4 regions of the Ruegeria sp. HKCCSP346 genome follow, and region 1 is predicted to be linked to each of the others. Evidence: riboswitches for the same ligand, from Rfam matches in the RefSeq annotation. Region 1 holds a riboswitch; each other region holds the start of a gene.

Evidence for each region. Region 1 has a riboswitch for cobalamin ahead of I9185_RS00750 (DUF1636 domain-containing protein). Riboswitches for the same ligand answer to the same signal wherever they lie in the genome.
Region 2: linked by a shared signal. The riboswitch ahead of I9185_RS16645 (aromatic ring-hydroxylating dioxygenase subunit alpha) and the one ahead of I9185_RS00750 (DUF1636 domain-containing protein) in region 1 are both predicted to bind cobalamin.
Region 3: linked by a shared signal. The riboswitch ahead of I9185_RS19725 (hypothetical protein) and the one ahead of I9185_RS00750 (DUF1636 domain-containing protein) in region 1 are both predicted to bind cobalamin.
Region 4: linked by a shared signal. The riboswitch ahead of I9185_RS09755 (DUF1636 domain-containing protein) and the one ahead of I9185_RS00750 (DUF1636 domain-containing protein) in region 1 are both predicted to bind cobalamin.

Annotation. Positions count from the first base shown of each region.
Region 1 is NZ_JAEDOT010000001.1:139,737-147,350, forward strand. It holds gene I9185_RS00735 (cobalamin biosynthesis protein CobG) at 1-651, opposite strand, end outside; gene cobN (cobaltochelatase subunit CobN) at 648-3,941, opposite strand; gene cobW (cobalamin biosynthesis protein CobW) at 3,945-5,000, opposite strand; gene I9185_RS00750 (DUF1636 domain-containing protein) at 5,002-5,373, opposite strand; cobalamin riboswitch at 5,465-5,672, opposite strand; gene I9185_RS00755 (SLC13 family permease) at 5,900-7,614, opposite strand, start outside.
Region 2 is NZ_JAEDOT010000007.1:41,440-49,053, reverse strand. It holds gene I9185_RS16685 (SDR family NAD(P)-dependent oxidoreductase) at 1-266, opposite strand, end outside; gene I9185_RS16680 (FAD-dependent oxidoreductase) at 460-1,791, shown strand; gene I9185_RS16675 (hypothetical protein) at 1,745-2,290, shown strand; gene I9185_RS16670 (MFS transporter) at 2,290-3,513, shown strand; gene I9185_RS16665 (DUF3833 domain-containing protein) at 3,510-4,127, shown strand; gene I9185_RS16660 (DUF3833 family protein) at 4,124-4,666, shown strand; gene I9185_RS16655 (hypothetical protein) at 4,696-4,920, opposite strand; partial or broken gene I9185_RS16650 (IS5/IS1182 family transposase) at 5,222-5,374, opposite strand; cobalamin riboswitch at 5,448-5,652, shown strand; gene I9185_RS16645 (aromatic ring-hydroxylating dioxygenase subunit alpha) at 5,734-6,987, shown strand; gene I9185_RS16640 (hybrid-cluster NAD(P)-dependent oxidoreductase) at 6,993-7,614, shown strand, end outside.
Region 3 is NZ_JAEDOT010000012.1:44,497-52,110, reverse strand. It holds gene I9185_RS19735 (DNA polymerase III subunit gamma/tau) at 1-1,666, opposite strand, end outside; gene I9185_RS19730 (dual specificity protein phosphatase family protein) at 1,805-2,317, shown strand; gene I9185_RS19725 (hypothetical protein) at 2,309-2,716, opposite strand; cobalamin riboswitch at 2,807-3,028, opposite strand; gene I9185_RS19720 (hypothetical protein) at 3,186-4,019, shown strand; gene rsgA (ribosome small subunit-dependent GTPase A) at 4,059-5,135, opposite strand; RNA gene ffs (signal recognition particle sRNA small type) at 5,243-5,341, opposite strand; gene I9185_RS19705 (bifunctional 2',3'-cyclic-nucleotide 2'-phosphodiesterase/3'-nucleotidase) at 5,381-7,249, opposite strand; gene nudC (NAD(+) diphosphatase) at 7,432-7,614, shown strand, end outside.
Region 4 is NZ_JAEDOT010000002.1:258,654-266,267, forward strand. It holds gene I9185_RS20425 (ROK family protein) at 1-384, shown strand, start outside; gene I9185_RS09745 (carbohydrate kinase) at 416-1,342, shown strand; gene I9185_RS09750 (D-lyxose/D-mannose family sugar isomerase) at 1,359-2,024, shown strand; cobalamin riboswitch at 2,124-2,321, shown strand; gene I9185_RS09755 (DUF1636 domain-containing protein) at 2,419-2,775, shown strand; gene I9185_RS09760 (ABC transporter ATP-binding protein) at 2,772-3,545, shown strand; gene I9185_RS09765 (ABC transporter substrate-binding protein) at 3,562-4,512, shown strand; gene I9185_RS09770 (iron ABC transporter permease) at 4,514-5,524, shown strand; gene I9185_RS09775 (inositol monophosphatase family protein) at 5,548-6,327, opposite strand; gene I9185_RS09780 (FAD-dependent oxidoreductase) at 6,594-7,614, opposite strand, start outside.

The DNA of each region.
Region 1 (7,614 bases):
AACAGAACCGGGCGCACATCCTTGCCATTCCTGCGGCAGGGCGACGATGACGCGCGCCATGCGGCGTGTCTCGGGCGTGTAGGTTTCGGCAAACCACATCGCCAGCGCGATCACGTGGTCAATGGCGTCGGTCTCGGTCACGCTCCGCCCGGTTTCGCAGCCATCGGCGCGCAGGATCAGGCCGCCTGCACTGGTTTCCAGACGAATATCAGCCGAATCCGACGCCAGCAGACGTTCGGGGCCCGTGTCGATTGCAAAACCGAACTTTGCCGGCAGGGCCGGCAGCTCCGCAAGCCGGTCAATCAGTTCATGGGTCAGCCGAGCAGTCAAATCGCCCGCCTGATAGAGCGGTGTAACCAGAATATTGCGGCGTATTTCGATACCGGGTTCCGCATCCAGCAGGTTCAGCGCGGCAAGCTCTTTGAGCAGAGGCTGATGGTCTTCCTCTTCCACGCCCCGCAATTGCAGATTGGCGCGATTGGTCAAATCGATCGAGCCGTTGCCAAAGCGGTCAGCCAGATTGCACAGTCCCAGTGCCTGATCGGCGTCCAGACGCGCCAGCCGGGGCCTGACCCTGACGACCAGACCGTCACCGGACATCATCGGACGATGGGCGCCCGGGCACCAGCCCTGAACGATCGGTGCACTCATCTCAATCCCTCCAGATCAGCCCTGATAGAGTTCCGGCGCGTGTTCCAAAGCCCGGCCTCAAGCAGCGCGCGAAACCGGTCCTGCATGGCCTGACGCGCCTTGGGATTGGCCTCTTGCAGGAACGCGTCCACCTCTTCGTTGCCCAGAGTGGCATCGTGGTAGAGGTCAAAAAGATGTGGTGCGACCGTGCCAGACAGATGCGCGAAAGAAGCCATATGATCCAGCGTTGCCGCGATTTCGGCCGCCCCCCGGAAACCATGGCGTTGCATTCCGGCGATCCAGCCGGGGTTGGCGGCACGGGCGTGGACGACTCGGCTGATTTCTTCACGCAAAGTTCGGGCACGCGGGTTTTCGGGGTTGGTGTTGTCCAGATGGTACAGCTGCGCGGTTCCGCCGGCGATCTTCTTGGCGGCGGCAAAGCCTGCCTCGTACGTGGCATAATCGTTGGCCAAAAGAAGATCGGTTTCGGTCAGGTCCTGCAAGTGGACAAAGCTGTCCGCATTTGCAACGCGTTGGGTGATGCCGTCCTTGTCCTGCGAGATGTGTTCGCCTTCCAATGCAAAAGAGCTGGCCTCTAGCCACGCTTCACCGGCCTGCGCACGGGCCTCGTCGGTATACACTTCGGAAAGTTCGGTCATATTGACGCCGTAACTTCCGGGCGCAGGTCCATAGACCCGCGCTGCCGGCGCCTGCCCGGCATAGGGGTTCCAATCCGTCGCTTCATCGCGCGCGGCCAATGCGCGAACCGCTTGGCCAAACAAAGCGGACAGCGTCGGGAAAACATCCCGGAACAGGCCCGAGACCCGCAGGGTCACGTCCAGGCGCGGGCGGCTCAGGTCGGTGATCGGCAGAACCTCGATGCCGGAAACCCTCTCGGACCCTTTGTCCCACACGGGTTTGACGCCCAGCAGGTGCAAGGCCATGGCGAATTCCTCGCCCGCCGTGCGCATGGTGGCTGACCCCCACAGATCGATGATCAGCCCCTTCGGGTAATCGCCTTCTTCCTGAAGATGGCGCCGCACCAGTTCCTCGGCCAGTTTCACACCCTGAGCATAGGCCGCACGGGTCGGAACCGACCGCGGATCGGTGGTGTAAAGGTTCCGCCCGGTGGGCAGAACATCTGACCGGCCACGATAGGGGGACCCCGAAGGCCCGGCATCAATCCGCTTGCCTTCGAGCGCTTTGATCAGCGCGTCGCGTTCGGCGTTGGCCGAAGGGGCCGGATCGAAACTGCCCGTCACCTCGGGCACGCGCCCGAAGATGTGCAGCCCGTCGCCAAACTGGCTTTCCTTGATGTCACAGACAAAGCGGTCGATGCGGGTGATGGCCTCGGCGGTGCAGGTAGCCTGATCGAGGCCGAGATCGCTTTCCAGCCCTATCGCCTGCGCCTCATCACGGATATCTTCCTGCAAGCGGTCGCGGCGTTTGGGGTCAAGCCCGTCGGCGTTCGAAAACTCATCCAGCAGCGATTCAAGCCGCACCATCCGATCCGGCGTGCCACTTTCCTTCATCGGGGGCGGGATGTGGCCCAGCGTGACGGCTCCGATCCGGCGCTTGGCTTGCGCGGCCTCGCCCGGGTCGTTCACGATGAACGGGTAGATTACAGGCAGATCGCCGATCAGCGCCTCGGGCCAACAATCGGCAGACAAGGCGACCGATTTTCCGGGCAACCATTCCAGCGTTCCATGCGCGCCGATATGGATCAGCGCATCGGCACCCAACCCTTTGCGCAGCCACAGATAGAAGGCGACATAACCGTGGCGCGGGGTGCGCAAGAGGTCATGATAGTCGTCATCCCGCAGCTCGGGCGTGCCGCGTTCGGGTTGCAGCGCGACCAGCGCCTTGCCGCGCCGAAGCGCGGTGAAATGGAAGGCCCCATCGGCACAGGCCGGATCATCTTCGGGCGCGCCCCAAACGGTGTGCAGATCAGCGCGCAGGGTCTCGGGCAATTCCGCAAGCGCATCCTGATAATCCCCAAGCGACCACGAAATCCGTGCGTCCAGAAGAGTGTCGGCAATCGGCTCGCCAGTCGCGATGTCATAGCCTTCTTCGTCAAGATCGGACAGCATCGCCTGGGCCGAGGCCAGCGCGTCGAGGCCAACCGCATGGGCCATCTGCCAGTCTTTGCCGGGATAGGTGGACAGGACCAACGCAGGAATCTGATCTGCCTTGGGTTTGTCGTTCAGTGCAAGCCAGCCCGATACACGGTCGATGATCGCTTCGATCCGGTCCGGTTCGGGACGGTGTGCAAAGCGCGCGTATTCCAGATGCGGATCGCGTTTTCCGGGTTCCTTGAAAGACGCAACTCCTGCTGAGATCCGTCCATCCACCTCGGGCAGTACCACATGCATGGCAAGATCGGCCGGGGACAAACCGCGTTCCGCCTCGGCCCAGGCTTTGCGGCGCGAGGTGGCGAGAGCGACCTGAAACACCGGCACGCCTGCAGCGTCCAGAGGCGACGTTCCCGACGCGCCTTTTCCCGAAAACGAAGTGGCGTTGACAATGGCAGATGGGTTCAGCGCAACAACCTGTTCCCGCAACCATTCGGCGGCTACAGGCGCCTTGAGAGACGGGGCAAACAGGCCCACCGCCGCGTATCCACGGGCGCGCAGGCTGCGGATCAGGGCTGCGATCGGGGCGGTGTCTGCCGAGGTCAGGTAAGCGCGGTAAAAGGTGACGAGGATTCGTTTAGTCTTGCCTTCGAATGCGGTTTCCACCGGGATTACGCCGCGATCCGGACACCACACGCCACATTCGGGCAAGGTCTTGGCGCCCATCACCGGACCGGCATAAAGCCCCGCCGCCAAAGCCATCTGCGCCAGCGCGGCCTGTGCCGCGACCTCGCCGCCGGTATCGCACAGATGCGCCAGACGCCGCAGGGTCGAGACCGGCAGGGTGGAATAGTCATCCAGCCGCGTGTCCTCGCGCCCGTCGGCGGGCAGCACCGCCAGTGCGATGCCCTTGGCCTGCGCCAGCGCCAGAACCTGCTGCAACCCATAAGCCCAGTAGGGCACCCCGCCGATCAGACGGATCAGAATGCCCTTGGCGCCTTGAAGCGTCTGTTCGACATAGGTATCGACCGACAGCGGGTGTTTCAGAGCCGTCAAATTCGCCAGCCGCAGGGTCGGCATTCGCTCTTCCGGTCCGCCACCACGATGCCAGCCCGCCGCGAAAGCGCCTAGGTCGCTGTCCGAAAAGGACAGCACCACCAGGTCCGCCGGGCTCTGGCCCAGATCGGTTGGGGTCTCGGTTTCCTCGAGCCCGTGGCTTTCGCGAAAGACGACGTGCATGGCTTACTCGGCGGCCTCACGCACACCCACGAGGATTTCGCGGATTTCCGCCTCTTTGATATCGTCATGCTCGGCGATGACGACCAGACGCGAACGGCGTTCTTCACCGGGTTCCCACGGGCGGTCATACTGGTGACGCACGCGGGCACCCACTGCCTGGACCAGCAGGCGCATGGGTTTGCCCTGAACGGCGGCATACCCTTTGACGCGCAGGATGTTCAGTTCATTGGCCAGGCGTTCGATATTGGCGACCAGTTGGGCCGGATCGGTCTGCTCGGGCAGCTCGACGATGATGCTTTCGAAATCGTCATGCTCGTGATCGTGATGGCCGTCGTGATGCGAGGGTCGGGCGTCCATGTCATCCTCGGCGGCGGCTTCCAGACCCAGCACAACGCGCACGTCCACGGCACCTTCGGCCACTTCGACGACGGGTAGGGGGCGCGGCGCCTCGGCGGCGATGATCTCGCGCGCTTTGGCCACGCCTTCGGGGCCGGCGAGGTCGGGCTTGGTCAGCAGGATGATGTCAGCGCACGAGATCTGATCCTCGAACACCTCGGACAGGGGCGTTTCGTGGTCGATCGAGTCATCGGCCATGCGCTGCGCATCCACTGCTTCGACATTGGGCGCGAAGCGGCCTGCGGCCACGGCCTCGGCATCGGCCAGGGCGATCACGCCGTCGACGGTGATCTTCGAGCGGATGTCAGGCCAGTCGAATGCCTTGAGCAGCGGTTTCGGCAGGGCCAGACCGCTGGTTTCGATCAGGATGTGATCCGGGCGTGGCTCCAACGCCATCAGGGCCTCGATGGTGGGAATGAAATCATCTGCCACGGTGCAACAGATGCAGCCATTGGCCAGTTCCATGATGTTTTCCGCCGGGCAATCAGGAATGGCGCAGGATTTCAGGATGTCGCCATCGACGCCTACATCGCCGAACTCGTTGACCACGACAGCAAGGCGCTTGCCCTGTGGGTTCTGCATCAGGTGACGCACCAAAGTGGTCTTGCCCGATCCCAGAAAGCCGGTGATCACTGTGACGGGGAGTTTTTCGAGGTTCGACATGTCAGGCTCCAATGGGGGGAATGCGCGAGGCACAGTTCTTGCGAAAATGTTCGGGGCGTTCGCGCCATTTCACCAAACCATCTTCGGTGGCCAGATACTTGGTCGCGCCGTCGACGATGACGTCGACATGATCTGTTTCGTTCAGGTTTTCATACACGAAGGTCCAGCGGCCCGGCCCGCGCAACACGATCGAACAGCCTTGATCACAGTTTGACAGGCATTCAACGGCTTTCAGGGTGACACCGTCGGGCAGGTCCGCCTGTTCCAGAGCCTTGTGTAACAAAGCGCCCGGGCGTTGCGTGTCATCTTCCACAGGCAGGCCGCGACGGCAGGTGGTACAGACCAGCAACTCGACTGGTGCGGTATCGGTCATGTCTCTCATCCCCCCAAATCCTCTTCGCGGGGGACGGGGTTTCATGCGGGCCACGAATGGTCATGGACCCGACACCGGAACACCCCGCCCGGTTTCAACTTCGGTTGTTGGCAGGTCTCCCGGCTTGCGGATGCCAGAGGCGGGCCTCTGTCGGATGTCCCGCCTTCCCGGCTTTTGGGCCAGTGGCATTGGGCATCCTCTCCGTTCACGGTCGCGGGGGCGGCTGCGTTTGGCGGCAAGACCGTTGACGCATTCCCTTTTCATCGGCTGTCACCGACACCAACGAAAGGGACATGCGGCACCGCTGGCCTGCTTGTCAAGCGAGTCGCGCGCAACAATGATGCAGAGGCATGGAAAGCGACCTGTGGGCGTCGATGGGCGGCATGGCGTGCCGGGACCCAGCCTGAGATGGGCCGGGCGACGAACAGTATGTTAGCAAGGGGCGTAGACTATGGTGAACGGGTGCCTTGACTGAACCTGTCCCGATGATGGGAAAAGACCACCGAACACCGCGGATCCTCTTGCGCTAATAGATGACGTTTATCATGAGCAGCGAGACGACCAGAAACAGCGCTGTCATTATTCCGCCGGAGCGGACGAAATCCATCACCTTGTATCCGGCCGGACCCATGATCAACGCGTTTACCTGATGGGTTGGGATGATGAAGCTGTTCGAGGTCGATATGGCGACCGTCAGGGCAAAGACGGCCGGGTTTCCACCCGCCGCCACCGCAATCGATACCGCCAGAGGCACCAGCAGGACCGTGGCCCCCACATTGGACATGACCAAGGAAAAGGCCGTCGCCAGAATGGCGATGCCGGTTTGCAGCGACCAGAGCGGCCAGCCGTCCAGAATTATCATGATCTGCTGGGCGATCCACGCGGCCGTGCCTGTGTTCTGCACGGCTTGTCCCAAAGGTATGAGGCAGGCGAGCAGGAATACGGTGTTCCATCCGACCGCGCGGTACGCCTCGTCCACGCTGAGCACACGGGTCAGCATCATGCCCACCGCGCCGGTAAGAAGACAGAGTGAAAGCCGGACGTCCGTGAACAGGATCAACGACAGCGAAATGGCGAAGAATGCCAGGGCCCAGCCGACTTTTTGCGGCCTCAGCTCGTCCTGAGGAAAGTCTGTCGTCACAACGACGAAATCCGGATCTCGTTTGATCCGCATCAGGTTGTCCCATCTGGTATGGGCCACAAGCATGTCGCCCGCCTGAAACTTTTCGAGCCCGATCTGAGTGGATTCGTGATCCTCGGTCTCGACATGGCTCAGCGTCTCTTCGCCGCGGTGAATGGCCAGCAGCGACATCCCGTAGGTCTTGCGAAACAAAAGCTCGCGGGGGCATTTGCCGATCAGCTTGCTGTCAGGCGTGATGACCACCTCGGCCACGCCTGCATTGGTTGGGGCGAACTCTTCGACGAAAATGTCCAAGTCCGGAAGAACGGTCAGCCCGTATTTCTCGGCGAACTTCTCGACCTCCCAACGGCGGCCGACGATGGCCAGCCGACACGGCGCTGCAATTTCCGCTGTCAAAACCTGAACCATCGAGGTTTTGCCGCGATAGAAGGTTGAAATGATGTACAGGTGGTTTTCGTGGTTGATGTCGGCCAGAATCTCGCCGACCAGGGGGCTGTCCTCGGGCACCACGACTTCGAACACATCAGCTTTGAGGCCATAGACCCTTTGCAGGTATTCCTGTGTCCCTTGTCCGGTACCCGTATTGTCAGGTCCTTCAGCCTCGGGCAAAACCCAGCGTCCCAACAGCAGAAAGTAACCAATTCCCGTCAGGATCAGAACCGCACCGATCGGCGTGACCGAGAACAGGCCGAAGGGCTCCATTTTTTGAGAGGCCGGCAGACTGTCATTTGCCGTCAGGATCAGATCGTTCAGTAGGATAAGAGGAGACGACCCGACCATCGTCATTGTGCCGCCCAAAATGGCGCAGAATCCCATTGGCATGAGCAGGCGCGACAGCGGTATGCCTGACCGTGTGGAAATTCGGCTGACAACCGGCAGAAACAGAGCAGCGGCGCCTACATTCTGCATGAACGAGGATATGACGCCAACGGTGCCGGAAATGATTGGTACAACCCTGCCTTCGGATTTGCCGCCGTATTTGAGTATGACGGCAGCCACCTTGTTCATGATCCCCGTCTTGTCCAGACCGGCCCCGACGATCATAACCGCAATGATCGAGATGACGGCATTGGATGCGAAGCCGTCGAACAGAAGGGTGA
Region 2 (7,614 bases), on a different contig from region 1:
ATGGGGTCATAAGCCCCGGCATTGTAAACCAGCCCATCGACATGCCCCGCCTCGGCAACAGCCGAACGAACAGAGTCTAAATCGGTCACATCGCACCGGATCGCGCGCGCATCCGGCAGTTCAGAACACAGTTCGGACAACCTCTCAAGATTGCGCGCAGACAGGATCAGGGAAGCACCCTGTTGGCCAAGCGCATGCGCCAAAGCGCGACCCAGCCCTTCGCTAGCGCCGATGATCCAAATGGTTTTGCCGTCAAAGCTGCTCATGTGTGGGCCGATTCAGTTGTGTTTCACGATAATACGGCCTTGCGCCTGCTTCGGATCAAAACGGTGGCGCAGGTCACGGAAGCTCAAACCAGACGCCACAAGGTAGTGCATCTGTTAAAAACTTCTAATCGGATTGATCCACTTGTGCCTACCCTGCGTATCTTCTTGTAAACTGTCACATAAAGAGGCTGGAATGTTCGACGAACCCCGGGGTGTACGGAAGAAAATCGCGATTGTAGGTGCAGGCATTTCGGGTCTTTCCGCCGCTTACTATCTTTCAAAAAACAACGACGTGACAGTCTATGAGGCCGAGCCTCGGCTTGGTGGCCATGCCCGCACGGTGATGGCCGGAAAGAACGGGGATCAACCGGTCGATACGGGCTTTATCGTCTTCAACTATGCGACATATCCCTACCTGACCCGGCTGTTTGATGAGCTCGGCGTGCCCGTGATCGAAAGCGAGATGAGCTTTGGCGCGACAATCGACAATGGCCGCATTGAATACGGGCTGAACAATCTGCGCACACTGACCGCTCAAAAGCGCAATCTGGCGCGTCCGGCTTACTATAAGATGATCGCTGATATTCTGCGGTTTGGCAAAGAAGCCCCCGGAGCCGCCAAGGACGATGACACCACGATTGGCGAATTGGTGGACCAGCTGCGGCTGGGTCACTGGTTCCGGCACAATTATCTGATGCCGATGTGCGGTGCCATCTGGTCCACGCCGGTCGAGTTCGTGGATCAGTTCCCCGCACGCTCTTTGGTACAGTTTTTCCGCAATCACGCTTTGCTGGCAAGTGGTCGCGCAAACCAGCATCAATGGTACACGGTCAAAGGCGGCAGCATAGAGTATGTCCGCCGGATCGACGCAGCCCTTCGTGCGCGGGGGGCAGAAATACGTCTGGCCAGCCCCGTTCAGAATATATCCCGTGACGAGATGGGCATCACCATCCACAGCCAGGGCGCCGTGGATCAGTTCGATGAAATCATCCTGGCCACCCATTCGGACCAGTCGCTTGCCATTTTAGGTGATGGCGCGACCCCCGCGGAAGCCGCTGCATTGGGCGCAATCCGCTACCAGCCCAATATGGCCATATTGCATTGTGACCCAGGTCAGATGCCAAAGCGGCGCGCCTGCTGGTCAAGCTGGACCTATCGTTCGCAAGCCGGAGACGTGGGGGTAACCTACTGGATGAACCGGCTTCAGAACATTCCGGACAGTGACCCGCTGTTTGTAACGCTGAACGCTTCATCAGAAATTCCCGCGGAAAAGATCTATGACAAAGTCGAATTTGCCCATCCGGTCTTCGACAAGGCCGCGCTGAAGGCGCAAGGGCAAATCCGCGAGATGCAGGGACAGAACCGAACCTGGTTTGCCGGTGCTTACAACCGGCACGGATTTCACGAAGACGGGATAGCCAGCGCGATGCATGTCGTTGCTCAAATAAATGGTGCCCCGCAAACCATCGGAGCTGATAATGGCATTCTTGGGAAGGACCCGGCCCTATCTGTTGCCGCAGAATAAGGCGATATGGCGCACAGCGTTTCTTGCACTTTCCTTGCTGATCCCCAATGGGCTGATCGCATCGCCGGTCACGGAAGAACTGAACGGTGCCCAACTGCGCGGAACCGCGACGTTCCGGTATCTGGGTTTGCCGATCTATGACGCCAAACTCTATACGCCCAAAGGTGCGCCGTTCAGTTGGAGCGAAGATATCGCCCTGCAACTGACTTATCGCAAGAACATCAAGAAGAAAGCGCTGGTCAATTCGACGCTTGACGAGATGGACCGCATTGGCCGTTCAGCACCGGTTCGCGACCAACTGAACCGGTGTTTCAAAGCCGTGGCAAAAGGGGACAGCTATCTGGCGGTTTCTGATGGTCCCGACAAGGTCAGTTTCTGGTTGAACGGGCAAAAGACGTGCACCATGGCGCATCCGGGCATCAAGCGCAGTTTCATGTCTGTATTCCTGGGAGACAACACGCGGTCCGCGTCCTTCACGCGCAGGCTACAGGGGCGGTGATGCTCTATCCCCGGGTCAGTCTCTATGCGCTGATGCTCGCTGCGGCGGGTATCCCGCTTTATATCCACTTGCCGCGCTTTGCAGCCGTGAACCTGGGTATTGGCCTTGGGGTCATTGGTACGATGCTGCTGGTGATCCGTTTGGTGGATCTGGTGCAGGATCCGCTGATCGGTTGGGCAATCGACCGATGGCCCGGCGGCCAGCTTGCATTTGCCGCGATGGCGGCTTTGGGGCTGGCGATCGGGTTTCCCCTGCTTTTCAATCTGCCGCAGGGTGCCAGCGTGCCGGAACTGGTCGCGATCCTGATCTTGCTGTTCTCGGCATACAGCCTGGGAACCATCCTTCTGTATGGTCGCAGCGCAACTCTGGCGAAGCGAACCGATCCGAAAGAGCTGATGACACTGGCCGCCTATCGTGAAGGCGGGCAGTTGACCGGAGTGGTCATCGCAGCCAGCGCTCCGGCCCTGTTGGTTGCTTTCGGGGCACACTCCCAAGGCTACCCCGCATTCGGCGCGTTCCTGGGGCTTCTGTCCGTTGTGACCCTGACACTGACGATCCCGATCTGGCGACGCAGACCGATCACCGGATCAGGCCTGTCCTTTGCGGGTCTGGGTCAGGCCGGTGGCTTGCGCCTTCTTGCTCTGGCTTTGGTCAACAGCCTCCCGGTTGCCATAACCTCCACCCTGTTTCTGTTTTTTGTGGAAGACCGGCTGCAACTGCCGGGCAAGGCGGGTCCTTTGTTGATCCTGTTCTTCCTGAGCGCAGGCGCGAGCGTCCCGCTCTGGGCAAAGCTCAGCAACAGAATTGGCCCGAAACAGACTCTGATCATCGCCATGCCGCTCTCGATTGCCGGCTTTATCGGCGCTGCCACACTGAGTGCAGGAAATCTTGCGGGTTTTGCAATGATCTGTCTCGCCTCGGGCGCGGCGCTGGGCGCGGATATGGTCGTATTGCCGGCCATGTTCTCGATCGTCCTTACCCGAGCCGGGCTGAACGCATCAGCCGCGTTTGGCATCTGGTCCTTCGCTGGCAAACTGGGCCTCGCCCTGGCTGCCTTTTTCACTCTGCCACTGCTGGAACGCAGCGGTTTCACCCCCGGTCAAACCAATTCAGCACAGGCTCTGGATACACTCAATCTTGCCTATGCGGTGCTGCCCTGCATCCTGAAAGTCGGAGCGTTCGGGATGGTGTTGACCCTGCCCACCGAGGTCACAAGCAAATGAACGCTTTCAGCATTATCCTTCTGGTCCTTCTGACCGCCGTCTTCATCCGTGCAAGGCTGCTGAGCTTTCGCGCGCAATCGCCGTCCGATTACAGTGGCACCGGGCCAAATTTTTCGCTGAAAAAACACCTGAACGGAGAGATCTTGTCCGAAGGCCTGATCTATGGCCCCAACGGCAAAATGTCGAACAGCTTTGTCGCGCGCATGTCCGGCGAATGGCAAGGCAACTCGGGCACGCTGACCGAGTACTTCACCTATTCCAACGGAAAACAGATGACCCGCAAATGGTACCTGACGCTGGGAACTGGCAACACATTCACGGCAATGGCGGATGATATCGTGGGCGAAGGTCGGGGCATCATCTCGGGGTCCACGGTAAAACTGACCTATCGTATCATTCTGCCAGATGACGCTGGTGGACACACACTGGATGTCACCGATTGGATGTACCTGACAGAAACCGGCGTCATCATGAATCGGTCCGAGATGCGCAAGTTTGGCGTCAAGGTCGCGGAACTGATCGCCACAATGCGTCCAAGCCCCAGATCGAAACCGATGCATCCAAGTGGGTCAAACGGGTATGACGCGACTTTGGAAGGGAAGCCGTTGCAATGATCACCTTTCGCTCTTTCATCGCCTGCATTGCCATCGCAAGCCTTGCACTTCTGGCGGCCTGCTCCAGCAAACCGAAGGTTCCAAAAACGTTTCTGTCGGACCGGCAGTTGAACCTGGAAGAGTTTTTTGAGGGTAAAACAGTGGCCTACGGCCAGTTTCAGGATGTTCTGGGAAATATCCCCCGCAGATTCACGGTTGATATCGACGGAACATGGGACGGCGAAACCCTGACCCTGGTCGAAGACTTCGTCTACGACGATGGCGCGACGGAACAACGCATCTGGACATTGACCAAAACCGGAGAGGATACGTGGACCGGTACGGCGCCTGGCGTGCTGGGCACCGCCAGCGGGATTGAACGCGGGGATACGTTCAACTGGAAATACAAGATCGACCTGCCGATCAAGGACGGGACCATGCGTGTCAAATTCGACGACTGGATGTGGCTGCTGGATGACGACCGCCTGCTGAACCGCGCGTATGTCTCACGCTATGGCGTCCGTCTGGGTGAAGTCATCCTGTTCTTCGAGAAGAAATAGGGCCGTCAGGCCCGGTTTCATCACAAAAGTCAGTAGAAAATAAACTCGTCCACCAATGCTGTCGTCGATCCCTTGACCTCACCGGCCGTGTTTGCCCTTGGCCCGTCCGAGGCTGCGCCCTCGGCGCGTTCGCCGCCCTCGACCTTCAAGCGCGCGCGTTCTATCTGCCCCCAGAGGAAAAACAGACCATCCCGTTTTCCCATGAGGCGCGAAGGAACTGTTGTCCGCAAAACACCTGTTTTCGGTTTTGGCATCTGCTCTCTTACTGCCTCCGGTGTTTTCCACCATTTTCGGAAAACGTAATGGTTTTTCCCGAAAAAGACAATTTTTTATGGACAAAACGAGGTTTTCTACCGTCCGTTGACAGGATGGACTGACAACTCTCGCATGACGGATATTCGCCTTCTTCACCTGCCTCATGGCAAGCCAGCACTATCCCAAACGGATCAACTTCACCCAAAAAGGTTTGCTGCAAACCTCCTTCACTTGGCCTGACTCTCTCTTTTCCAGCCATGCTCAGGCGACGTGCAGCGTTTCGTTTCTGAGCAGAGCAGCCGGGCCTTCGCTGTCACGGCTGGGGGACAATTTGACGGCGCGGATGTCAGACGTGGCCGCATCCATCGCAAAGCCCACTGGCCCCTGCAGAACGCCGTGCTGGCGGGCTTGCCATGCCCCTGTGCCAAGGACCGTGATCCCGGCGCCGTCCACTCAGCCGGAAAATTTCCATGTCTGTTTTGAAACCGGAAATGTCGCAAGCATTTCAGCGCCCAAGCAGGTAGAAAGTAGGCTGCCATCGTGAGGTGCCGCTGTTTGATTCTCAGACCGCGGAGAATTGGGAAGCCGGTGGAATTCCGGCGCTGCCCCCGCAACGGTAAGGAAGGTCAGGTTCGACAATCAACCACTGGGACGAGGATCCCGGGAAGGTGTCGCAACCGGGTGCAAGCCCCTTTCAAGTCCGGAAACCAGCCTTGCAGATATGTCAAACCGCGGGTGGCGGTGGGGGCACGGGTTTCGGACGTGGTCCTCGCGCGCCTCCGGACGGTTCCTCCCTGTCATCTGCCCAAGCAATGCCGCGGGGCGCGGCAGGAGAGCCAGAAGTGAACAATGTCCAAAACCTGTTGGCGCGTCGAATCCCGGGCTATGCTCTGGAACGGGCCTTTTACACCGACCCCGAGATCTTTCAGACCGACCTGGAAACCGTCCACTATCGCGAATGGCTATTTGCCATTCCGGCCTGTGAACTGGTGAAAGCCGGCGACTATGTAACGTACAACGTGGGTGCCTATCGCGTGATCATCGTGCGCGGCGCCGACAACCAGATCCGGGCGTTTCACAACACCTGCCGCCATCGCGGCTCGATCATATGCAAGGCAGCAAAAGGCAACGCGCCGAAGCTGGTTTGCCCGTATCACCAATGGACCTACGAGCTTGACGGCTCTTTGCTGTGGGCCCGCGACATGGGGCCGGAGTTTGATCCCAGACAGCATGGTTTGAAGACGGTTCATTGCCGCGAGCTTGCCGGGTTGGTCTATATCTGTCTGGCGGATGTCGCCCCGGATTTTGACACGTTTGCCAATATCGCGCGCCCGTATCTTGAGCCGCATGATCTTGCGAATGCCAAGGTCGCATTCGAAAGCTCGATCGTCGAGAACGGCAACTGGAAACTGGTCTGGGAAAACAATCGCGAGTGCTATCACTGCGGCGGCAACCACCCTGCGCTGTGCCGGACCTTCCCTGATGATCCGGGCGTGACGGGGATCGAAGGCGGTGAAACCCCAGCCTATATGCAAGCCCATTTCGACAGGTGCCAGTCAGCGGGTATGCCATCGCAGTTCTATCTGCACGAGGACGGCCAATTCCGTCTGGCGCGGATGCCGCTGAAAGAAGGCGCCGAGAGCTATACGATGGACGGGAAATCCGCCGTGCGCCGCTGGTTGGGCCGGTCGCCCTTTGCGGATGCGGGATCGCTTTTGAAGTTCCACTATCCGACCACGTGGAACCACTTTCTTGCCGATCACTCGATTGTTTTCCGTGTTACGCCGATCAGCCCGACAGAGACCGAGGTCACGACCAAATGGCTGGTCAACAAGGATGCGGTTGAAGGCGTTGACTACGACGTGAAACGCCTGACCGAAGTCTGGGTCGCCACGAATGACGAAGACCGTCAGGTGGTCGAGGACAACCAGCAGGGCATCAACAGCCCGGCCTATGTGCCCGGCCCGTATTCAGCCATTCAGGAATCCGGCGTACTGCAATTCGTGGATTGGTATTGCAGCACAGTGTCGGCCCGCCTGACCCCTGACTACATGGCGGCGGAGTAAGTCTGATGAAAGATCTGAACACGCTTTCATCAGCCGTCTGGCAGGATGGAGAGATGCTGGAATGTGTTTCGGTCGTGCCCGAGATGCCGAACACCGCCAGCTTTTCGTTCCGAGCCCCCTCGGGGGCGCAGTTCGCCTATCACCCCGGTCAGTTCCTGACGCTCGAGATTCCGGCGCCCGGCCAGCCCGGGGGAGTCGTGTATCGCACCTACACGATCTCATCGTCGCCATCGCGGCCGCGGTCGATCACCATCACCGCCAAAGCGCAACCCGACAGTATCGGCACGCGCTGGATGCTGGACAATCTTCAACCCGGCATGCGGCTCAAGGTCATTGGGCCTGCGGGCCTGTTCACCAACGCACTGAGCGATGCGCGCAAGTTCCTGTTTATCTCGGCTGGCTCAGGCATCACACCGATGATGTCAATGACCACCTGCATGTGGGACGAAGGCCGCGATCTGGACGTTGTCTTCATCAACTGCGCCAAGCGGCCATCCGAGATCATCTTCCGCCAGCGCTTGGAACAGATGGCCAGCCGCACGGATGGTTTGGACCTGAAGTTCGTGGTGGAAGAGCCGGACCGCTACCGCCCATGGACGGGATATCAGGGGCAGTTCAACCAATTGA
Region 3 (7,614 bases), on a different contig from region 1:
GCACCAAAGGATGTTGTTCGGCCTCGGATTTCAGTGCGAGCTCGGCCTCATCCCGTATTTCTGCAATCGTGGGGGCTTCTCCGTCCGAGACGATCGAGACAGCCCACCGATTTCCTGTCCAGCGTTGCAAGGCAGTGCCCAGTCGTGGCGCCAGATCCGCCGGTGCCTGGGTGGCGGGTGTGAATTCGATTCGTCCGGGTTGATAGGAGACGAGGCGCACGCCGTTTTCCACCTCGACCAGCAACTTTACGTCGCGATTGGTCCGGATCAGTTCCACCACGTGGTCGAAGGTCGGGTAATGGGCAAGGGCCGTCTGGGCATCCTGCGCCAGGGCTGCAACCGGTGCGCCACCGGAACCGCGAGGGGACGGCGCGTAGGCAGGTGGATGGGTCGCGCCAGCCGGCGCCGGACCGGCGCCCGGTCGGGATATCGAAACGCCGCCATTGGGCCCGCCCGGCGGCGGTGGCGGGGCATCTTGCAACCGTTTGATCAGCTCTTCGGGGCTGGGCAAATCCGCCACATGGGTCAGGCGAATAACGGCCATTTCAGCGGCCATCATGGCGTTGGGCGCAGCCGAGACTTCCTCGAGCGCCTTCAGCAGCATTTGCCACATCCGGGTCAGAACCCGCATCGGCAGAGCCTCGGCCATGTGTTGGCCCCGGGTCCGTTCATCCGGAGAAACCGTCGGATCCTGCGCCGCGTCAGGCGTGATCTTCACGACGGACACCCAATGCGTGATCTCGGCCAGATCGCGCAGCACCGCCAGCGGGTCTGCGCCTTCGGCGTATTGGCCGCTCAACTCGGTAAGTGCTCCGGCGGCATCGCCGCGCAGGATCATATCCATAAGGTCCAGAACCCGGCCACGGTCTGCCAGTCCAAGCATTGCACGGACCTGATCGGCGGTCGTCTCGCCAGCCCCATGCGAAATCGCCTGATCCAGCAACGAGGTCGCATCCCGGGCCGATCCTTCCGCTGCTCGGGTGATCAGCGCCAGCGCGTCTTCGGCGATCTGGGCGTTTTCCGCTTCGGCGATCTTGCGCAGCAGGCCAATCATGTCTTCGGGTTCGATCCGGCGCAGGTCGAAACGCTGGCAGCGGGACAGCACAGTGACAGGGACTTTGCGGATTTCAGTGGTTGCGAAGATGAACTTCACATGCGCGGGCGGTTCTTCCAACGTCTTGAGCAGCGCGTTGAACGCGCTGGTCGAGAGCATATGAACCTCGTCGATGATGTAAATCTTGTAACGCGCGCTGGCGGCGCGATAGCGGACACTGTCAATGATCTCGCGGATGTCGTTGACGCCCGTACGGCTGGCGGCGTCCATCTCCATCACGTCGACATGGCGGCCTTCCATGATGGCGACACAATGTTCACACTGACCGCAGGGTTCGGTCGTGGGGCCACCGGTTCCGTCGGGTCCGATGCAGTTCATGCCCTTGGCGATGATCCTTGCGGTCGTGGTTTTGCCGGTGCCGCGAATGCCGGTCATGATGAAGGCCTGCGCGATCCGGTCGGCCGCGAACGCGTTTTTCAGGGTGCGCACCATGGCATCCTGACCCACCAGATCGGCAAAGGTTTCCGGGCGATATTTGCGGGCGAGAACCTGATAGGCGGGGCTGGAGCTGTCTGTCATGTCTTCTCGTTGGGATTCGGTGCTTGGGCACAGCGTAGTGGCCACCGTTGCCCGCGTCCACAGCGTGGCGCGATGATTTTTGATTTAGAAACGAGTCGCTTTCGCACTAAACTGCATCAGCGGATTTAATGGCTCATTTTTGTATAGAGTTCTTTGGGGAGGACAGGATTCATGTCGCAGTTGGTGATCTACGCCCTGCAAGTCGGTGGCGGAACGCTGGCGCTGACCTCGATGCCCGGACGCGGCGGAGATTACTCCAGCGATCTGGATATGATCGCAGCCTGGCAGCCGGGGCTTGTTGTTTCGATGACGACGGATGTCGAAATGCTTCAGGACGGGGCGCAGGAATTTGGAAGCGATATTCAAAGCCGCGCCAGCCGATGGGTTCACCTGCCGATCGAAGATTTCGGAGCGCCGACAAAAGCGATTGATGACGCGTGGCCGTCCGTCAGCGCCGCGGCCCGGCACGCGCTGTCCGGCGGAGGTCGCGTATTGGTACACTGCCGCGGGGGCTGTGGCAGGTCAGGTATGATTGTCCTGCGGCTGATGGTCGAATGCGGCGAAGGCGCGGACACGGCGCTGCAACGATTGCGGGCGGTGCGCCCTTGCGCCGTCGAAACGGATGCGCAACTGGCCTGGGCCTCTCGGCGTGCCCAGGCACAGGTCAGTCTGGACTCAGATTGAAATCTGCGCGGGCGCGCAAGCAGGTTTTCGAGGCCGGATCGTAGAAACTTCGATCATCGCGCAGGGTGGGGTTTTCACGACGCCGGATGGCATCGCACTGAACGTGTTTCCGAAGATCAGGTCGGCATAGCCGTTCAGCGGCTCAATCGCGGTTTCGGGCTGCGTCCCGCAAAAGACACGAATGCGGTCTGATTGCGCGCGGAAAATTGCATGACATCCTTCGCTGCAATGTGACAGCGCGCTGCTGCCCTCAATCTCGAAATCGTCACTTGTGGCCGAGGTCGCCTGGGCCATGGCTTCGGATATCGAGCGCGCCAGCCGCGCCAAAGCGGGACAGGTTTTGCCCGTCCGCTGACATACTGTTGCACTGAATTCATGTGTCTTTGTCTTCCAGATCATCCTGCGCCCTCCGCGCTTGGTGGACAGGATATTTGGGACAGGTGGGACAGCGTGATGCCGTCAGGACCTGCCCGGACACCCCGCCCGAGTTTCGGTTTCGTTTCCGATGGCAGGTCTCCTGACTTGCGGGTCATCGCTTTGCCGACCTTCCCAGCCTTTGGGCCAGTGGTGTTTCGGCATCGCTTACCGTTTACAGTTGCGGGGGCAGTCGCGGATTTGGTTGTTGCCTGCATGACCAGACATTACCGCACCGTGTTCCCTTTTCATCCCGACCCCTTGTGGAGGCCGGAAACCATCACACAACCGCTAGCGTTTGAGCACGCATCGAGTCAAGCCGATCTTTTGACCGGACGCTTGGTCATGCTGGATACGGTGTTGGTTCATGCATAGTGTCCAGGGCGTTGAGGTTCGGAAACAGGATTTACCAAGCGCAAAGCCAGAGATCATGTTGGACACAGAGCAAACGGTAATGACCGAAGAATTTCGCTTTCCGTCCGGGCAGAAAACACTGTCTGCCCGGTTGTACAGCCCGCTGTCTTCGCCCGAAATCGTCGTCGTGCTGAACAGTGCAACGGGTGTGCCGCGCGATTATTACCGTCATTTCGCACGATGGCTTGCTGCCGAGCAGGGTATGGCCTGCCTGACCTATGACTATCGCGATTACGGGCATTCCTTGACCGGCCGCCTGAAAGATTCGCGTGCGACCATGGCGGATTGGGCCTTGATCGACATGCCCGCGGCACGGGCAGAAATGCGCAGACGGTTTCCCGATTCGCAGCATTGGACCATCGGCCATTCGATCGGTGCGATGTTGGGGCCTGTGCAGCCGGATATCGATCTGATTGATCGCATGATCTGTGTGTGTTCGGGGCTGGTAACCCTAAGCGACCATCCATGGCCCTATCGTGGTTTGGCAGGATTGTTCTGGTATGGTCATGCCCCGCTTTTGGCCCGAGCCCTTGGCTACCTTCCCGGAAAGGCGATCGGGTTCGGCTCGGATCTGCCGGCATCGGTCTATTGGCAGTGGCGCAAATGGTGTACGGCGCCTTTGAACTATGTGCCTGAAATCGGGCATGAGTTACCTGCGGCGCAGTGGAAGGATTCTGGAACGCCCGTGGATTTGTTCACCTTCGAGGACGACCAGATGGTGCCGCCGGAAGCGGTTTGGCGGCTTGCGGATCTTTACGGCCCCGATGCCAACCGCCACCTGCTGAGCCCTGCCGATTTCGGGTTGCCCGAGGTTGGTCATATCGGAGCATTTGCCCGGCGCAATGCAGCGGTTTGGCCGCGACTGATCGCTTGATCAGACGCGGCGCAGGACGGGCCGGGCACCGTCCAACGATCACCGGTTGCGAAGTTTCTTTTCCTTCATGACGCCACGGACCATCTTGCCGAACGCTTTGTCCCGCGCCCGGGACTGCGCGACGGTTTCAGAATTGCGCTGATCTTCGCGCCGAAGCTTGCGCCACCGGTCCAATCGAGCCGGATCAAGCGTGCCCTGGCTTATTGCCTTTTGCACGGCACATCCGGGCTCGGAGCTGTGCTGGCAATCCGAAAAACGGCAGTCCCGGCTCAACTCGGCAAGGTCCGAGAAAACGTCGTCGATCCCGTCCCGAGCGTCCAGCAGGCGCAACGCGCGCATTCCGGGTGTATCGATCAACCAGCCACCGTTGCGCATCCGGTGCAATGCGCGTGCGGTCGTCGTGTGCCGGCCCCGCGCGTCATCCTCGCGAATGTCCGAGGTGGCGAGATCCTGATCGGTCATGGTATTGGCAAGTGTCGTCTTGCCAACGCCCGACGATCCAACCAGCGCTCCGGTCTGGCTTTTGGGGCACCAGGACAGAACCTTTTCAACCTCTGCCGGGTCCAGCGCGTTGATCGCCAGAACCGTCAGGAACGGATCCAGTGATTGCACCTGCCCCGAGAAACTGTCGGGGTCCGCCGATTTGTCGGCCTTCGTCAGAACAACGACCGGGTAGCACCCGGCCTGATGCGCAAGCGCCAGATATCGTTCCAGCCGGGGCAGTTTGAAGTCGGCATTGCACGAGCTGACGATGAACAGCACATCGACATTGGCTGCAATCAGTTGCGTCGCGGCGCCTGTACCCGCGGCGCGTCGGTGCAGCAGGCTGCGCCGGTCGAGCAAATGGCGCACGCGTTTGTCGTCATCGGCGAGAACCCAATCGCCAACAGCATAGCTGCCGGTCGTTTGATCGGGGGTCAGTAACGGGACTTCGCCGTCAGGGTTAAGCCCTATCAGGCGGTCCCGATGAACGGAAGTGATGCGAAAAGGCGTGCAGGAAGGATAAGCCGCGTGTTGCGCGGCAAAGTGAGAGGACCATCCCAGGTCCGAAAGTGCAAGAAACATTGGTTTGCCTGTCGTCAGAAACAGCACTCCCGACGGATGGCGATCGCTCATCCCCGGGTCATGTGTTCAGGCAGTCAGTCGATACCGTGAGGTCAGAACCGTGCTGCCCGAAGGGTCTTTGCTACAATCATAAAGCCCTCCTGCGGCCAAGGTTCGTAAAGTGAGAGGTTGGACATCGACCCAAGCGGGGCTCGTTGTGGCTGCTTCCTTCCGGACCTGACCAGGTTGGCGAGGCGCTCGCCCGCGCCAACCTCTCGACTCTGGATATAGGGAAGGCTTCGGCAAAAGACAACCCGTCAGAGCGTCAGCCGAATGCGTGCAAAACCGTTTTCGTCAGGTTCCAGTATCCTGGGGGCAAACCTGTTCAATTCGTCGATATGCTTCAACGCACCGGGACCGGTCCGAAGAATGGTCGTCACCCCCGATTTCGGCATCAGAGAGAACGGGTAAGGTTGCCGGGCCAATGGGTCGGGTGGCAGGCGGTGCGTCATGTAGTCCCGCAAAATGTCCCGGATATCCAGCGGGGGCAGATCGATGGCCGGGGCCGACGACACATGCGGGAAATGTCCGCCCCCGCTTGCGCGATAATTATCGAGCGCGACGACAAATGCCTGATCGGGTTGCACAGCCTGGCCTGCGCAAGTCAGATGATGCACCCGCCTGTGGCCGGGATGGATCATTTGCCCCCCGACATCGTAACGCGCCGGTTGCGACGGGTCGATCTGATAGGACAGGCCAAAGATGACATCGAAATTGTATCCCGCCCGATCCCGGTCGAATAGCTCTGCCTCGGCGTCGGGGAATTGTTGGTTGAATGCGCTGGCTGACATCTCCAACCACTCCAGCAGCTGCGCGCCCGTGATCTGAACCGCGCGCAATTCGTTTGGAAAGACATGCAGGTCCGCCACGTGACGCAGACAGATTTCGCCGGGCGGCACGTCCGTATAGTGCCTGGGGCCAGAGCGTCCGCCGCATTTGGCCGGCGACGCGGCTGACAACAGCGGCAGCTCTGCAAGCGTGGTGCCGTGTAAAAAAGGGCGCAACGCGGCTGCCTGTGCGGCGGCCACAAGCGTCAATCCACGATCCGGCGCACAGAAGCTGAAATAGCTGTGCAATGTGTCCGAGACGCGCGCAACGGGCGCGGCCATGTCCTGACGGGTCTGCTGATGTGCGGGTTCAACCAGATGCGCGAATTCCAAATCTTCGCCAATCGCGGTGCCGCCCACCGAAACCGGGCGCAATTCGGCGTGGCTGTCGACAACACGCAGCCCCGACTGGGGCTCTAGGGTAACGGCCAGATCGATTACTCCAAGATATGCGCCTGCCGAACCGGGCATGACAACCGGCGTTCCATGCACCAGCCCTTTCACGTAATCCACATTCGGGGTTTGCGCGCTGGTGCGTGCGGGAAGGGTCAGGTGCGTGTGCCCGGCGACGACAGCGTCGATGCCCTCGATCGCGGCTAGGGGAATAACGGCATTTTCAGTGTCGGTCGCTGTGTCCGGGTGTCCAAGCCCGGAATGGGCGAGCGCCACGATCAGATCGCACCCCTTTTCGCGCAAGATACGCGTCAGGGACTGTGCCGCGACAACGATGTCGTCCGCCTCTACGGTTTCGTTCAGATTGTGTTCTTCCCAACGTGTTGTCTGCGGTGGCAGAACCGAAAACACGCCGACGCGAATGGGCACATCCTTGTCTCCCACCGACACGACACGGTCAAGGATCGCAAAACGCTGCCAAGATTGGTGTTCTCCGGACCGATGAAGATTGCCGCACAGAACCGGGCACGGGGCTTGTGCAAGGGTCTTGTCCAATGTCGGCAGCCCGAACCCGAAATCATGGTTGCCCAAACCAATCGCATCATAGTCCAGCGCCTTGAATGCCTGCATCATCGGGTGGGGATTGTCGTTCCGAACGGCCCATTCGCCCATCGGCGTTCCCTGAAGCGAATCCCCGTTGTCGAACATCAGCACCAGCGCGTCTGTGGCCTCGTGTCGGGCCTTGCGGATCAGGCTGGCGGTGCGTGTCAGCCCAAGCGTCGGGTCCGGTGTGTCCGCGTAATAGTCAAAACCAGTCAGATGCATATGCACGTCGGAGGTGGCAAGAATACGAATACAGCCACGGTCTTTTGTGGGTTGCACCTGCGTCGATGGGGTTTGCTTCACTTTTGTTGTTCTGCTTTTGAGTGTGGTAATGGGCTAAAATCATCAAAACGCAGTCTAGATGATTTTTCCGGGGCCGCCATGCGGCTTTTCGGTGGCGTGTCCCTGCGTTTTGCGCCTTGAATTGCCATTGCAACAGGGCCTGAGACATGGCAGCCCTGTGCGCAAGACCAGAAGGAATTCCAATGAAAAACGCAGAGCAGGTGACTTTCGGCGGCTCGGGCCTGAATCGGGCAGCGCATCTTCGTGGGGATTCAGAGAAGCTGTCCGAGATGGCGGGCGACCCTGCTGCGCGATGCATATTGTTGTGGCGAGGCAAGCTTCTGGTCGTGGGCGCGGCGCTGGATCAGCTTGCCCTGACGCAGATG
Region 4 (7,614 bases), on a different contig from region 1:
CCAATCCTGTATCAGGCGGTTGAATTGGCAGCCGGTCAGGCGCGGACTCAGGCGCGCTCTGCAAAGGACATTCTGAACGATGCCCGCAACGGCACCGATCTGGTCGCCGAAAAAGCAGCGCAGATTTTTACCACCCATCTGGGTGCTTTGATGGGTGATCTGGCGGTCACCTTGATGCCAGAGGGAGGCGTTTTTCTCGTCGGCGGCGTTGCCGAGAAAAACCGCTGGCTATTCAGCGACAACTTCAAGGATGCGTTCAACGGCGGCGGCCGCTTCAGCGACTTGCGCCGCTCCCTGAACCTTTACGTGTCTGAACAGGCAGAGTTCGGAATCATCGGCGCAAACAACTTCTGCAAGAACGCGCTGAGACAGCAACCAGACTGACCGAATTCTCTGTACCAAGAAGGACCAAGACATGATCCTGTGCTGTGGTGAAGCGCTGATAGATATGATTTCAGAACCGACCGCGTCGGGCGCAATTGGTTTTGTGCCACATACTGGTGGTGCAGTTCTGAACACTGCCGTCGCGATGGGACGTCTGGGTGTTCCGGTTGGGATGCTGACAGGTTTGTCATCGGACATGTTCGGCCAGCAACTGATCGATGCGCTGAAAGCGAGCCATGTGGACACGACACATGTCATCATCTCGGACCGCCCTACCACGCTTGCCTTTGTGCAGCTCTCGGATGGACACGCGTCTTACAGCTTTGTTGATGAAAACACCGCAGGCCGGATGTTGCTGCCCGAGGACATGCCCGATCAGCTTCCCGCTGTCTCTGCCCTGTATCTCGGCGGAATCAGCCTTGCGTGTGAACCTTGCGCAGATGCATATGCCGCCCTTCTGCACCGCCACGGTTCCGACCGTGCGGTGATGCTGGACCCGAATATTCGCCCGGATTTCATCAAGGATCAAACCCGGTTTCGGACGCGTTTGAACCGCATGATCTCGCGTGCGGATATCGTAAAGGTTTCAGACGAGGACCTGGATTGGATTATTCCGGGCGCTGAATCCGAAGCCGCGAAAGCGTCTGTGCTGTTGCAGGCGGGTCCTTCCGTTGTCATCGTCACGCGCGGCAGTGACGGGGCGCACGGTTACCTGGCGGATGGTTCCGAAGTTTCGGTTCCCGTGAAACCCGTTGAAGTGGTCGATACGATCGGCGCAGGTGACACGTTCAACGCCGGCGTTCTGACCGAGCTCAGCCGCGCAGGGCATCTGACCAAGTCAGGTCTTCGCGGATTGACGGTTGAAAGCCTGCAAGCAGCCATGGAACTGGGCGCTGACGTGGCGGCCGTGACCGTTTCCCGAGCCGGGGCAGAACCCCCCTGGGCGCACGAACTTTGATCTGTGGGACGGCATGATGAAACGATCCGAAATCAACCGTATCAAGACCCGGGCACAGGCGTTCATTCAGTCCTTCGGTGCCGTGTTGCCACCCTTTGCGGATTGGTCGCCCGAGAAAATGCGCAGCCCTCTGGCCGAAACGATCCGCAGCCGCGGGCTGGGATGGGACATTACCGATTACGCCCAGGGCCGTTTTGATGAACTTGGACTGTTTCTATTCACTTTGCGCAATGGTGAGGCGAAGGATCTGAAATCCGGGCGCGGGATGCTCTATGCGGAAAAACTGTTGATCTCGAAAGAAAATCAGCTTTCTCCGATGCACCGGCATATCATCAAGGCAGAAGACATCATCAACCGGGGCGGCGGCGATCTCGTTCTGGAAATCCATGCGTCGGATCCAAACGGTGGCGTCGACCGCGACAACCCGGTGACGGTCCCAAGCGATGCCTGCCCTGTAACCTTGCAACCCGAAGAGCACTTGCGGCTGAAGCCGGGGCAAAGCGTAACTCTGATGCCCGGCATCTGGCACGCTTTCTGGGCCGAGCGCGGTGATTGCCTTATTGGCGAGGTATCGACCGTGAATGACGACCGAACGGACAATGTGTTTGAAAAGCCAATCCCACGGTTTTCAAAGGTTGAGGAAGATACCGAACCGGATTTTCTTCTTGTATCAGACTATTGACACCGTTCGGTCCGGGCTGGCGCAGCAGGATCGCTGGCTCAACCGTTGCAATTCCGTCCACTACCCTTTCGCCTGCCGCTTGACAAGTCAGGCGTAGCCGGACTAGCTGAGCGGGATGGTTCCGTAAGGGATGAAAATGGGAACACGGTGCGGCGCTGGAATGTGCCAAGTCCGTGACTGCCCCCGCAACTGTAAGCGGTGAGCGACGCCACTTCACCACTGACCCAAAAGGGTTGGGAAGGTCGGCCGAGCAACGACCCGCAAGTCAGGAGACCTGCCATCACACTATGAACCAACCCGAGGCGGGGCGTCTCGGAAGGAGGCTTGATGGCGCGTTTGCGTAATATCCGGGTATGTGCCCTCTGTCTGCATCTGGCAAACGACGGAGAAGGCAATGACCTGTTATTCTGATCACTACGTTCTGATCTGTTCAACATGTCAGGGGACGATGTCTGCCGAAGCCGCACAAGACGCGCTGGATGCCCGGTTGCCTGACGGTTTTGAAACCCGAATGGTGGCCTGCATGGCAGGTTGTGAACGGGCCATGACCGTCGGATTTCAGGCCCCGGGCAAAGCGCAGTACCTGTTTGGCGATATCACGACAACTCGCGATCTGTCTGCCTTGGTCGAATTTGCGATCCAGTTCGGCGACAGCGACGACGGCTGGACCAGTGCCTCGGACCGCCCCCCTGCCCTTTTCGCAAAGACCTTATCGCGAATTCCCGCGTTGCCTTTCGGGGGGTCATCATGAGTTTTCTGATTGCAGAGAATTTGGAATACTACGCGCTCAATGGCGACATCCTGTTGCAGGATGTGTCCTTTCGTCTGGAAGAAGGATCAATTCTGGCAATCGCCGGGCCGAACGGCGCCGGCAAAACCACTCTGCTGAAACTGCTGTGCGGGATTGAACGGATTGCGTTGGGCGATGTTTGGATAGAAGGACAAAGCCTTCGGACCCTGTCCGCCCGCCAACGTGCCCGCTCCATTGCTGTGGTCGGGCAGCAGGAAATGCCCGACGGGCGGATGCGCCTGCAAGACTACGTTGCGCTGGGGCAAATCCCGATTCAGGGCGAACGTTCGGTGACTCAGCACAGGGCTGATCTTGAACGGGTGCTGACGACGACCGAGCTGTTGCATTTTGCCAACAAAACGATGGGTCAACTGTCCGGCGGAGAACGTCAGCGCGCGCACATCGCGCGCGCGCTGGCCCAGAACCCGTCCTTGCTGTTTCTGGACGAGCCAACCAACCATCTGGACCCCGATGCCAAGGGGCACATGCTGTCTCTGGTCGCTGATCTGGGGGTAACGGTCGTCATGATCGTCCATGATCTGGTCATGATCCCGGAATTCGCCACCCATGTGGCGTTGATGAAAGCCACGCGCCTGACGGGGTTCGGGCCTGTTGGCGAAGTTCTGACCCCAGACCGGGTAAGTGAGACATTCGGCGTGGATTATCTGTGCTTTCAGCACGAAGGCCGCACGATCCCCGCACTGGACATCCGAAAACGGAAACTGTCATAATAACAGGAGCTTACATATGATGCAGAAACTCTGGCCGGTGGTTGTCTTCGCTGGCTTGGCAGGTGGCGTGGCAGCGGAAGCCGTCACCGTGGACAATTGCGGCGAACCGCTGGTTTTTGACTCGGCGCCGGAACGTCTGGTCGTGCATGATATGAACATGGCGGATATGGCCTTTGCACTCGGCCTTCAGGACGAGATCGTGGGACTTACCGGGATTTCGGGCTGGTACAAAACCAGCCCTGACTTTGATGCTCAGCGCGGCGACATCCCAGAGCTTGCCCCCAAATACCCGACGATTGAAAACCTTGTGGCCGTCGAACCTGATCTGTTTTTTGCCGGTTGGTACTATGGCATGAAACCCGGCGGAGATGTCACGCCCGACACGCTGGAACCCTTTGGTATCAAGACCATGATCCTGACCGAAAGCTGCGTGCATCTGGACGAGGATCGCCCCGAAGCCAGCATGAACCTGTTGTTTGATGACGTTCTGCGCCTGGGCAAGGTCATGCAGGTCGAAGACAAGGCCGAGGCGCTGGTTGCCGGCTGGAAGGACAAGTTGTCCGCCATTCAAGCAAAAACAGCCGATCTGGAAAAGCCGCGGGTATTCCTGTTGGACGGACCGGCCGATGCTCCGTTTACCGCCGGCAAGTTCGCCATTCCCGATGCGATGATCGCAGCCGCTGGCGGTGAGAACGTAACTCATGATCTGGATACCAGCTGGGGCCGCACGTCGTGGGAAGCTGTGGCAGCGGCTAACCCGGAATTTCTGGTGCTGCTCGACTATCAGTCCGGCAACGGCGCAGAGGACACTTTCCAGTTCCTCAAGGATCACCCGGTGATGTCACAAACGGACGCGGTAAAGAACGAGCGCTGGATTGGCCTGCGTTACGAAGAGCTGACTCCCGGCCCGGCAAATATCGAGGCGATCGAGAAGATGGCACAGGCGATGCACCCGGAGACCAACTGATATGGTCCAATTGGGCCGTTTGATAGTGCTGGGGGCGGTTGTTCTGACCGCCCTTTTGCTGTTGTCGATCGTCTATGGGACCACCCCAATCCCCGTGCGCGAAGTCTTTTCGGCAATCGGCCTCGGAACCGGTATGGTGGAAGGAGACATGTCGCCCTTGCACCGGATCGTCTTCGACCTTCGCCTGCCCCGCGCCCTGTTTGCCGCCGTGATTGGTGCGGGGCTGGGCGTCGTTGGTGTCGTTCTGCAAACAACGACGCGAAACGATCTGGCAGATCCGTTTCTGTTCGGTCTGTCCTCGGGTGCTGCTGCCGGCGCCGTTCTGGTGATCACCGTCACAGGGGATGTCCTGGGAATCTGGACGTTGCCGCTGGCAGCATTTTGCGGTGGCCTGATCGCGTCCGGCATTGTTCTGGCGCTGGTTCAGGGCTTGCGTACGAGCGCACCCGAAAAACTGATCCTGGCTGGCCTGGCGGTGTCCTTTCTGTTTTCCGCAATCACCAACTACCTTATTTTCTCTGGCGACAATCGCGCGGCTCATTCGGTGATATTCTGGATGCTTGGCGGCCTGGGACTGGCAAGATGGGAAACATTCCCGCTTGTCCTGATCGGACTGGGCCTGATCCTGAGCTATTCACTTTATCGCAGTCGGTGGCTTGACGCGCTGCTGACCGGGGATTTCACAGCCTCGTCACTGGGTATTCCCGTTCAAGGTCTGCGGTTCAGCATGTTTTTCGTTGCCGCTTTGGCGACGGCCAGTTTCGTTTCAGTTGCCGGTGTCATCGGCTTTGTCGGGCTGATGGTGCCTCATATTGCACGCGGCATCGCCGGTACTCTGCACCGAAACCTGCTGATCGTCTCGGCGATCGTGGGCGCGATTCTGCTGACATTGTCCGATATCTTGTCACGCCTTCTTCTGGCCCCGCAGGAGTTGCCCGTCGGAATCGTCACAACGTCTATAGGATCACTTTTTGTCTTTTTGTATTTGTTCAAATCTGATCGCGGAAGCTAGTTTTCCAAGGTTGCGCAACACTTTCATTTCTCAGCATTGATGAGGTCAAGCAGTTCAGCATGCAGTTCAGGGGTTGCGGCGGAAACGACCGCGCCATCTGAATCGAGGGTCAACGCATGCCCCTGCCAATCGGTCATCACTCCGCCAGCAGCCGTGATCAGAGGTGAAAGCGCCAGATAGTCATAAGGTTGCAGATCGTAATCCACCACAGCATCGACATGGCCCGAAGCAAGCAAGGCATGGGGGTAACAATCATAGGCAAATCGGCGCGTCTGCCCTGCATTCATCAACCGGTTGAACAGGTCAGGATGGTCGCAAAAAATCTTGTCGCCTTCATTCACATACAAAACCGAATGATCCAGACGCGTGGTGTGCGACACCTCTATCGGCCGCCCGTTCAGGCTGGCCCCGTTACCAACCACACCCAAATAGGTCTCATGCAAGGCCGGCATTCCGACCAGCCCCAACCGAGGGCGCCCATCCACAAGGTGCGCCAAAAGGAACCCGAACAAAGGATGGCCGGACAGAAACGAACGGGTTCCGTCAATCGGGTCAATCACCCACATATGACGCCCGTCGCCTGCTTCTTGCCCGTGCTCTTCGCCAAAGATGCCGTGTCCGGGAAAATGCTGTTTCAGGTAGGTACGTACTTCTGCCTCAACTGCCTTGTCGGCCTGCGTCACCGGGCTTTCATCCTGTTTGAATTCAATGCCCAAAGACCCCCGAAAAAAATGCATCGCGGATTCCGAGGCAATATCAGCAATCTTCATCGCATGCTCAGTCAACGCATCTGGGGTTACCATTTCCGGTCCTTTCGGCTGAAGTCATCCAATCTCCGACGGATGAAAGGTTGTTTACCCTGAAAGCTGAATGAGAAGTCTTGCAGTTCAGTTTTCAGATGGGCATGAGGTGTGACAATACTGAAACTTTATCAATGGCTTATGGATCGAAACCCGTCAGATTCGACGAACTTTCGCACATTCGGGGCGGATTTGCCCTGTTTGCATGCTTTCCCCGTGTGTTCCGATCGCTGTGCGTGTGTCTGTTGATCAGCTCTTGCACCCTCGGGTCAGGTCTTCACCCGGCTCATCTGCGGGTCGTAAAGCGGTTGCAGCGTCACTTCGCAAGGAACCCTCTGAGTGGCGACATCCAATTCATATGTCCCTGATGTGACGTATTGTGCGTCGACACCGTTGGCGTTTCGGATGTAACCGTAGCCGATCGACTTTCCGACGGTGTAACCATAGCCGCCCGAAGTCAGCCATCCGACCCTTTCGCCATTCCGATAGATCGTTTCACGCCCCAGAAGAACAACCTCGGGGTCAACCGTGAAACATGCCAGCATCTTCTTTACGCCGCCGGTTTTTTGCGCCTCAGAGGCGGCGCGCCCTTTGAAATCAATATTTTTCCGGAGTTTCACGGCCCAGCCCAAGCCGCTTTCGAACGGCGTATGATCCGGCCCGATATCCGAGCCCCAGGCGCGATAGCCTTTTTCAAGACGCAGCGATTCAATTGCCCTGTAGCCCGCATTGATCAAACCATGCGGGCGCCCTGCCTCCGTCAAGGCGTCATACACGGTCTGTGCATATTCCACCGGCAGGTGCAGTTCCCAGCCCAGCTCACCCACATAAGTCACGCGCAGCGCCTTGACCGGGCACCCCGCGATCCCGATGGTGCGGATCGTGCCAAACTTGAATCCGCTGTTCGAGACGTCATCGCGCGTCACCGCCGCCAGAATCTCACGCGATTTTGGCCCCATCAATGACAGAACCGCATTCGATGAGGTGATATCGAACAGCTGGCAATTCATGCCCTCGGGAATGCTGCGGTTGATCCAGTCGAAGTCATGGGTGGCATAGCCGGTGCCGGTGACGATATAGAACTCATCATGGGCTACGCGCCCAACAGTCAGGTCACACTCGATCCCGCCCTTGTCGTTCAGCATTTGGGTATAGACAAGCGCACCAACCGGCTTGTCCACATCATTGGCACAGATCCAGTTCATCGCCGCCAAAGCATCCGGGCCCTTGAGGGCGAATTTGGCGAAAGAGGTCTGATCGAACAACACAGCCGCTTCGCGTGCCGCTTTA